DNA from 3 places in the Peribacillus sp. NPDC097675 genome. Region 3 is predicted to be linked to each of the others. Evidence: riboswitches for the same ligand, from Rfam matches in the RefSeq annotation. Region 3 holds a riboswitch; each other region holds the start of a gene.

Region 1 (3,280 bases), on a different contig from region 3:
TTGGTTTTTTGTTGTATGCAAAAAGCAATATAGTAATTTTATAAAATAATTGAATATTCTAATAGTTTGTTGACTGGCTACGACTAAAGTGCTATATTTTGTAATAAGTATATGTTGAATCGTTTAGTGGTTCGTAAAAGAGAAGAAAAAAGATAGTTTCACTTCTGCTTTTTAAAGATAATTCCTTCAGCGTGAGTATTCAGAGCGAAGAGGGGTCAAACTTCTTCTTTTTTCATAAGCAATGAGATAGCATCCCTAATAATTCCTACTAAAACCATAGAAAAAGGGGAGAAAATGATGACAGAGAAAAATTTCCGTTTTGAAACTTTAAGTGTGCATGGTGGCCTTCAGCTTGACGAAACGGGCGCCCGTGCTGTGCCTATTTATCAAAGCAATGCTTATTTGTTCAAAGATACAGATCATGCGGCGAATCTGTTCGGACTAAAGGAAAGTGGATACATCTATACACGGCTTCATAATCCAACTGTCAGCGTTTTTGAAGAAAGAATGGCCCTGTTGGAAGGAGGCATTGGTGGATTGGCAGTAGCAAGTGGCATGGCTGCGATAACACTTGCCATTCTAAACATTGCTACTATGGGAGATGAGATTATTGCTGCTTCTACATTATATGGCGGCACATATAATCTATTTGAAAACACTCTTCCTAAGTACGGAATTAAAGTGAAATTCGTCTCTCCCGATGATCCGGAAAATTTCAAAAAAGCCATCACTCCACGAACGAAGGCCATTTTCGCTGAAACGATTGGCAATCCAAGTTTAAGGGTTCTAGATATAGAAGCGGTGGCCGACATAGCCCATGAATCCGGTGTCCCATTGATTATCGATAACACTTTTGCGACACCATATCTGTGCCAGCCGATAGAGTTCGGAGCGGATATCGTCATCCATTCAGCCACAAAGTGGCTATTGGGCAACGGTACCACATTAGGCGGTGTCATTATTGATGGAGGTAAATTCGATTGGAATTCACCTAACTATCCAGGCTTTACCGAACCTGATCCAAGTTATGATGGGCTTGTCTACTCCGAGGCAGTAGGACCTGCTGCCTTTATCACCAAAGCACGTGTCCAATTGCTTCGGGATATGGGGCCAACTTTAAGTGCTCAAAGTGCCTTCCAGTTTACTCTAGGCTTGGAAACACTGCATGTAAGGATGAAAGAGCACCTTTTAAATACGAGGGCAATCATTCAATTCTTGGAAGAACATCCGGCAGTCTCCTGGGTTTCATATCCGGGTAATGATGATCATCCCGATAAAGCCCTTGCAGATAAATACTTGCCTAAGGGACCTGGATCTGTGGTGACATTTGGCATTAAAGGAGGACGTGAAGCGGGGGCGAAACTCATCAATTCAGTGGGGTTATGGTCACATGTTGCCAATGTGGGGGATGCGAAGAGCTTAATTATCCACCCCGCGAGTACAACTCACCAACAATTGAACGAGGTAGGTCTGGTTCAAGCAGGTGTTAGTGCAGATCAGGTACGGTTATCAATCGGAATAGAAAATGTGGAAGATTTAATCGAGGATTTAGAGCAAGCTATTGAAAAAGCGACGAATACCGTTTCGGTGAACTCAAAAACAGTTTAATAGCAATCCAAGTGTCTCAGTAATTATCCATTGCACTCCTTTTTTATCTGTGATAGAATTTCACCATAGTAAAATGAACGTAATGATAAAAGAATAGTCCATATATAGCTCTTATCAAGAGAGGTGGAGGGATGTGCCCGTTGAAACCCGGCAACCGACAAGGATTTTCCTTGGAAAGGTGCCAATTCACACAAAGCGTAATCGCTTTGGGAGATGAGAGGAAGGCCTGCTTTTCCCTGCCTTTCTGCTCATGCAGAAGGGCTTTTTCTATTTCTTTACAGTCATAAATGGTAGGATGTCACAAATATAAATCAACTAAATTCATAGGTTTTATTGGATAAAGAGGTGAGCATAGATGATTACATTGTCAAACGTTAGTAAACTTTTTCGAACAGGAAAAGGGAATAATGAAACGATTCACGCTGTGAATAGTGTGAATTTAAAGATAAATAAAGGTGAGATTTTTGGAATCATAGGGTACAGTGGAGCGGGGAAAAGCACGCTTATCCGGATGCTTAATGGGCTGGAAACGCCTACTGAAGGATCGGTGGTCGTTGCAGAAAATGAAGTGTCCACTATCAAAGGATCTAAGCTTCGAAAAGCCCGTCAAGAGATAAGCATGATTTTTCAACACTTTAACCTCTTGTGGTCAAGGACTGTGCAGGAAAATATAGCCTTTCCTTTGGAAATTGCGGGAATAGGCAAACAAGAGCGTGTCAAACGTGTTAATGAACTGATAAAGTTAGTCGGTCTAGAAGGAAGGGAAAAGGCCTTTCCATCACAACTTAGTGGTGGTCAAAAACAAAGGGTTGGTATAGCGAGGGCCCTTGCCAATAACCCGAAAGTGCTATTGTGTGATGAAGCGACGTCCGCTTTGGATCCCCAAACAACGGATTCAATCTTGGAATTGCTTGTGGACATCAACCAGCGACTGGGATTGACGATTGTCTTGATTACACACGAGATGCATGTCATCCGTAAAATTTGCAACCGGGTTGCGGTGATGGAAAATGGCCGGGTAGTGGAACAAGGAGCTGTTTTGGACGTTTTCAGAAATCCGAAAGAACAAATGACCAAGCGTTTTGTTCAACAGGTGACAGAACCAGAAGAGACAAGAGAAACGATGGAGCATTTGTTTGAACGATATCCAGCTGGAAAAGTGATTCAGCTGACATTTGTCGGAGATCATGCAGAGAGCCCGTTAATCACCAAATTGGTTCGTAATTTCGAGTTGGAAGTCAATATTGTCCAAGGGAAAATTTCTCAAACCAGAAGCGGTTCATATGGAACATTGTTTATTCACCTTGATGGTAATGAAGATGAAATGCTCCGCGCAATCGAATTCATAAAAGCACAGCAAGTTGGCGTGGAGGTGATTACTCATGCTTGAAGAATTATTGCCGAATGTAGATTGGGAAGACATTATCGAAGCGACGAAAGAAACGCTATATATGACAAGTATCTCGGTTGTAGCTACCTTTATTCTGGGCATATTATTGGGTTTGCTTCTCTTTTTAACAGGTAAGGGGAATATGTGGGAGAATCGGGGCATCAATGGGGTATTGAGTGCTTTCGTTAATATTTTCCGCTCCATCCCGTTCCTTATCTTGATTGTGTTATTGATTCCATTCACTAAATCGATTGTCGGTTCCATGATTGGTGAGGATGCGGC
Region 2 (3,280 bases), on a different contig from region 3:
GAACCAAATGTCGCTATAGGATCCTCAACATCTGATGACGTAAATTCCAATACGATTATTGAATCTCACCAATTTACACTAGCTAATTATGATGAATATGGTGATTCCATCACTGTAGCTGTACATGGGGAAGATTTATTCGGAAGAAAAGGGAATTGGGATGTCTCCTTTCCTTTGGAAAAAGTAGAAGGTACGATTCAAACATTTACACCACATGCAAAAGTTCAAACAGAGGACCGTATCTATACATTATCGGTAGACCAGGTATCCTTTCTTCCACTATCCACTAGGATCGATTTGACTCTGGATTATCCTTCGGAAATGGACGAAAATGACACATGGCCATCATTTCCCTATGTCGTGACAGACGACCAAGGACATGTATACAAAGATTTAGAACTCCAATATGGACAAGTGGATGCGAGTGGACACAAAATCGTATTAGCCCTTCCGCCTATGAACACGGTCCCAAAGACATTAACCATTCAACCACACTATGATAACGGAGATCCTGGTACACCCAACTATGGTGAAATCGTAGATTTGAAGGTTGAAGTCCCATTGAATTAGCCTACCCACAAAAGAAGCAGTCAGAGCTAAACGCCTGACTGCTTCTGCTATTCAATCTCCTTTTATTCAAAATGCAAGGTATAGTCTTCTGCTTTAATCCATTTCAATTTCTTAGAGAAAACGTAGATCAGCACAAGGTTCAACACAATCGGAAGAATGAAGAAAATAACGATCATGATTGTTATATTACTACCAATCCATCCCCCTTCAGCTAGTTTCATATAATTTAAAGGACCAACTAAACCCGATAAACCAAATCCAGCACTATAGGGCGTTCCTTGTATATTTAACATACCTGCCAACGCTCCTAGTATTGCTGCCGTGATCAGCATGGGAAAGGCGATTTTCGGTTTCATGAAGAAATTCCGCATTTGAATCTTAGGAGAACCTAGTACATGTGCTAAGGCCGTTCCGAGCGAGTTCGCTTTGTAACTAGCAATGGCTAAGCCAACACCTGCTGCTACGATTCCTAGGTTAGCCGCACCAGAACCTATACCGGAAAGCATAATGACCGTCGCTACCCCCACTGTTGAAATGGGTGACAAAATGATAAGACAGAAAATAACGGAAATGATTGCTCCCATTACAATAGGTTGCAACGAGGTCACGTTAGCAATGGCGACACCCAGTAACCCTGTGGAGGATTTCACAAAGGGCAAAATGAGATACCCTATCATACCCGGTATTAAGATGCTTAAAGTCGGCATCAAAAGAATGGCATACGCTTTTAATTTATCTCCGATTAATTGAAGGAACAAAACGGTCAATGCTGCCGTGATTCCTGTGTTGATCACGACACCAATCCCATTTAAGGCAAACAAACCGTCAGCTGTTTTCTGAATGGCACCACTTCCTACCATGGCCGCAATCCCGATACTCGCCGTCTGGGTCGTTGATAATTTGAATGTAATCCCGACCATCATCCCAATCATGACTGGTAACAGGCTCATGACGAAAACAGTGATATCAAGTATGTGTTGTAATGCCGGGAAATGAGGGATTATTAGCTTAAGTATTTCCCCTAACAAAGCATTGGGAATTAATGAAACGACAATGCCTAGGCTCATCCCCGTCAATAATTTATGGAAAAAATCCTTCATATGACTTATCTCCTATCTCGCTATAATGTACATAATTATAAGAAATATTCTGACAACAGTCAAAGGATTTTTTTAATACTTTACCGCGAAAGTGTATAAAAGTAATATATGCTTCTAGCAAATCCCTTAAGCAGAAACTTCCTGTTTTAATAGATACATGTTAATCTTTTCTATTTTCTAAATTATCTGCATTTTACCTTGACCTTTATTAACACTACCTGTATAGTCGTAATTAATTGAATAGTTCACATTCTTATCCAGAGAGGTGGAGGGACTGGCCCTTTGATACCTCAGCAACAGACTTTACTGTACTGTGCTAATTCCAGAAGTGTAAAACTTGAAGATAAGAAGAGTAAATAAGCATAGCTGATTAAACCTCTTCTTTTTTTAAGAAGAGGTTTTTATATTTTAATAAGGAAAGTAGGAATCTACCATGACCATCACTTTAACGAAAGCTCCTTTTAAAGCCGATCACGTAGGAAGTCTATTAAGACCAGAAAGTGTACATCTAGCAAGAAAGCAACGGAAAGAAGGATTAATCACCGCAGAACAATTACGCGAGGTTGAAACGCAGGAAATAAAGCGTATCGTCGATAAACAAATTGAAATTGGATTAGAGGCAGTCACTGACGGGGAATTCAGACGCACCTGGTGGCACTTTGACTTCTTGGAACATTTAAATGGAATCGAAGGGTATGTCACGGAAAAAGGCCTTACCTTTGATGGAATCGAAACAGAACGTTATAACGTTCGGAATACTGGAAAAATCTCTTTTAACCCCGATCACCCCTTTATTAAAGACTTTATCGAGTTTAATGAAATCGTTGGTGGTCGGGCAGTAGCGAAACAAACCATTCCTAGTCCCAATCAATTATTTGCTGTAGGTGTCCATAATCAAGAAATCTATCCTGACATCGAAGATTATGCAAAGGATATTATTAAAGCCTATCAAGATGCCTTACAGGCCTTTTACGATGCCGGTGTACGTTATATACAATTAGATGATGTATACATAGCCAGGCTTTCCGCTCCGGACTTCCAGTTCAAAGATGGCACATATTCAAGAGAACAATTAATTGATTTAGCGTTACGCGTGATTAATGGTACATTGGAGGGAAAACCTGAAGATCTTGTTGTAACGACTCACCTTTGTCGTGGGAACTACCAATCAACTTGGGCATTCGAAGGGAGCTATGCTCGGATCGCACCGACTTTATTGGCTAAAGAACAAGTAGATGGATTCTTCTTGGAATATGATGATGATCGTTCAGGAGATTTTAAACCATTAGAGTACATTCCAAATGGCGGTGCGCAAGTCGTTCTTGGAATCGTTACATCGAAGAATGGGGAACTTGAAGATAAAGAAGCTGTTAAAGCACGGATTGAGGAAGCGTCAAAATACGTGCCACATGAACAACTATGCTTAAGCCCGCAATGTGGTTTCGCTTCCACTCATCTTGGTAACAAACTAACAGAAGAACAACAGTGGGAAAAATTGAAATTCGTTGTGGATGTCGCCAAAGAAGTGTGGGAATGAATGAAATAGGGACAAGCCTCAGGCTTGTCCCTTCTATTCAACCACAATGACTATCCTCATCATCCTCTTTCTT
Region 3 (3,280 bases):
GTGACGGATTTAATGGCAGCTTTACAAGCATCCATTGATCGCACGAAGCCAGAGAAATTAGCAGTGAAGAAAAAGACAACGCGCAAAAAAGCGGAGCCTAGAAAGAAACAAGCGTAAAAAAAGCTGAGCGAAACCCATATCGCTCAGTCTTTTTTGTTTTATCCTAGTGGTATTGAGGTAAATGAGCTAAAAGGAGGTGATGGAGATTGGACTTTCTTAGTGTACATGTTAGAAAAAAATATCTTTATATGACGATGATGGCTGGATTAATCGTAATCTATTTTTTAATCTTCAATGAAATTGTTGATGAATTGAAGGAAGGGGAGTTAATCGAATTTGATAAGGCCGTTATTGAATCTATACAAGGCCCCTTTAGCGAAGAATTTACCAATTTCGTGACCAAACTGACTTTTTTCGGTTCTCTGACATGGATAATTGCCCTGATTTCAGTCTTCTCGCTATTTCTGTTCTTATTTAGTAAAAAACACTACGCAATTTACATAATTTTAACTTCTGCATTAGGAGGTGGATTTAATTGGGGGTTAAAATATATTTTTCAACGGGAACGACCGGATATCGCTCCGTTATTATCAGTTTCAGGGTATAGTTTTCCAAGCGGACATTCCATGGCATCGGTCATCCTTTATGGCAGTATTGCAGTTGTATGTATACGATTGATCAAAAAAAATTTTATTAAAGGCCTTCTATGGATCCTAGCTCTTTTTGCCTCATTGATCATCGGATGGAGTCGTATTTATTTAGGTGTCCATTATCCGAGTGACGTCGTGGCAGGTTTTGTTGCGGGTGCTGCCTGGCTTACCATATCAGCATGGATGTTACGCTATCTCGAATATAAGGTGCCAAAAAAGCTTAGAAGATAAGGATGGTCCACCGAGAGAGAAATCATTTACTAAAAGTAGACAAAAAAATTCGCCCCCTAAAGAGCGACAATGAGGAAATTAATCGTGAAATCAACATATAGGCGACGGAATGTATTTTTCGACTATATATTGTGTTCATATTCTATCATAATTAATTCTAGAATAGCAACTAAATTACTAAAACTAAGGCATTATTTTATAGGGTAATGCCTTTTTTGTAAGGATTTTTTTCCTAGAGAAGTGTTTTTTATTTTTTTTTGGTATAATTAATTGAATATATTGAAAATTAAAAGCAGAATATACCTTCATGCAATCTATTAATTAAATAATGAAATGGAAGATGTCTAATGGAATATGGCAAAATTATTTCTCTTAACATCGGAATGCCCAAACAAGAGGAATTTTCAAGCGTTAAAATGAAAACGGCTATGAAAAAGAGGTCAATTGAATCTGTAACTGTTACAAAATTAGGTATCGAAGGGGATGGTGTAGGTAATAGGAAATTTCATGGGGGACCTGACCGTGCATTATGTTTTTATCCTTTTGAGCATTATCATCTTTGGAATCAGAAATTCTTTAAACAGCTTTCCATTCCTGCATTTGGCGAGAATTTGACGACTGCTGGAATGACTGAAAATCAAACGTATATTGGCGATGTGTATCGCATAGGTGAAACTGTCGTACAGATTACACAGGGACGTATTCCTTGCTCAACGATTTCCCATTTTAACCATGAACCAGATTTTTTGAAACTAGTGAAGGAAACTAATCTTACTGGGTATTTTGCTAAGGTGATACAAGAAGGAATGATAAGAAAACAAGACGATATCGTATTATTAGAACGGCTTCAGGATCAAGTTACGGTCCTCTATGCAACGGATGTAATTCTCCATCATCGTGATGGGCAGGATGGGGTAAATAATCTACTCTCGATACACTCTTTGGCAGACGAATGGAAATCTTTGCTTTTGAATAGGATTCAATTTTAAATAATCCGAATATAATGAAGAAATGACAAATATACTATTGAAAATGACGGATGATTCATGTAAGTTAAATATAAATAAATTTTTAAATCTTTAGAAAATTTAATTTAATAAATCTTATCGAGAGAGGTGAAGGGACTGGCCCGATGAAACCTCAGCAACCAGCCTAGGCAAAGGTGCTAAATCCAGCAAGCAGAGCTTGATAGATGAGGAGAATGTTTCGAGAAAAAACCTTCTTCTTTGAGAAGGTTTTTTTTCTTTACTCTCAAACTCATTTAAACCGAACAAAAACCATAGTGTTTTTGAGAGAGGGTGTATATATGGATTTTCGTAAAGAACTAAAAGAAAGAATGCTGGTGGGGGACGGAGCGATGGGTACGTTGTTGTATTCCTATGGAATCGATCAGTGTTATGAAGAAATAAACTGTACCAATCCTGATAAAATTGAGTCGATACATCGTGCGTATTTAGAAGCGGGTGCGGATATTCTACAAACTAATACATATGGAGCCAATTTTCATAAATTGAAACGGCATGGGCTTGAAGAAGAAGTTAGCCGGATTAATCGCCAAGGTGTCATCCTTGCTAAACAAGTTGCAAAAGGGAAGGCATTCGTTTTTGGTACAATTGGCGCCCAGCGTAGCATCCGTAAATCAGATTTAAGCATTGAAGAAATAAAACGGGGTTTTCGTGAACAGTTATACAGTTTGCTACTGGAAAACCCAGATGGGATTCTTCTTGAAACATATTATGATTTTGAAGAGCTTGAAACGGTGCTTCAAATCGCTAAAAAAGAAACGTCGCTGCCAATTATAGCAAATGTATCGATGCATGAAGTTGGAAACCTTCAAAATGGATTTCATTTGAATGAAGCTTTTCAAAAACTGGAATATCTGGGTGCGGATGTCGTTGGTGTGAATTGCCGTCTAGGCCCCCATCATATGATAAGGGCATTGGAAGAAGTGGAAATGCCTCAGAAGGCGTCGATTGCCATCTATCCAAATGCAAGTCTTCCTGATTATGTGGATGGGAGACTTGTCTATAAAGCGGAACCACAATATTTTGGTTCAAGTGCACTCGAATTAAGAAAACAAGGGGCTACAATTATAGGGGGATGCTGTGGTACGACACCACTGCATATACAGGCTGTGAAGAAAATGGTTGGCGCGTTGGCGCCAGTTAAAGATAAAATTACGAAAACTCGGCATATCGATATTATTGAGGTGAATACCAAGAAACAGGAAGTAGCTCTTCATGAAAGGGTCAAAACCGAGAGAACCATTCTAGTTGAACTGGATCCACCAAAGAAGTTAGGAATCGAAACGTTTATGGCAGGAGCAGAAGCTTTGAAGAAAGCGGGTGTGGATTCAATCACTTTAGCAGATAATTCCCTTGCTTCACCCAGAATCTCGA

What was found. Region 3 has a riboswitch for S-adenosylmethionine ahead of ACQKL5_RS14655 (bifunctional homocysteine S-methyltransferase/methylenetetrahydrofolate reductase). Riboswitches for the same ligand answer to the same signal wherever they lie in the genome.
Region 1: another riboswitch for S-adenosylmethionine. It lies ahead of ACQKL5_RS12105 (methionine ABC transporter ATP-binding protein); the one in region 3 lies ahead of ACQKL5_RS14655 (bifunctional homocysteine S-methyltransferase/methylenetetrahydrofolate reductase).
Region 2: another riboswitch for S-adenosylmethionine. It lies ahead of ACQKL5_RS11380 (5-methyltetrahydropteroyltriglutamate--homocysteine S-methyltransferase); the one in region 3 lies ahead of ACQKL5_RS14655 (bifunctional homocysteine S-methyltransferase/methylenetetrahydrofolate reductase).

The regions. Positions count from the first base shown of each region.
Region 1 covers NZ_JBNNSK010000007.1:151,292-154,571, reverse strand. The annotation lists gene ACQKL5_RS12110 (O-acetylhomoserine aminocarboxypropyltransferase/cysteine synthase family protein) at 298-1,608, shown strand; SAM riboswitch class I at 1,717-1,828, shown strand; gene ACQKL5_RS12105 (methionine ABC transporter ATP-binding protein) at 1,964-2,998, shown strand; gene ACQKL5_RS12100 (methionine ABC transporter permease) at 2,991-3,280, shown strand, end outside.
Region 2 covers NZ_JBNNSK010000007.1:14,412-17,691, forward strand. The annotation lists gene ACQKL5_RS11370 (DUF4179 domain-containing protein) at 1-570, shown strand, start outside; gene ACQKL5_RS11375 (PTS transporter subunit IIC) at 633-1,670, opposite strand; SAM riboswitch class I at 1,921-2,020, shown strand; gene ACQKL5_RS11380 (5-methyltetrahydropteroyltriglutamate--homocysteine S-methyltransferase) at 2,104-3,207, shown strand; gene ACQKL5_RS11385 (hypothetical protein) at 3,245-3,280, opposite strand, start outside.
Region 3 covers NZ_JBNNSK010000009.1:139,882-143,161, reverse strand. The annotation lists gene ACQKL5_RS14670 (Ku protein) at 1-117, shown strand, start outside; gene ACQKL5_RS14665 (phosphatase PAP2 family protein) at 207-881, shown strand; gene ACQKL5_RS14660 (MOSC domain-containing protein) at 1,229-1,870, shown strand; SAM riboswitch class I at 1,982-2,080, shown strand; gene ACQKL5_RS14655 (bifunctional homocysteine S-methyltransferase/methylenetetrahydrofolate reductase) at 2,188-3,280, shown strand, end outside.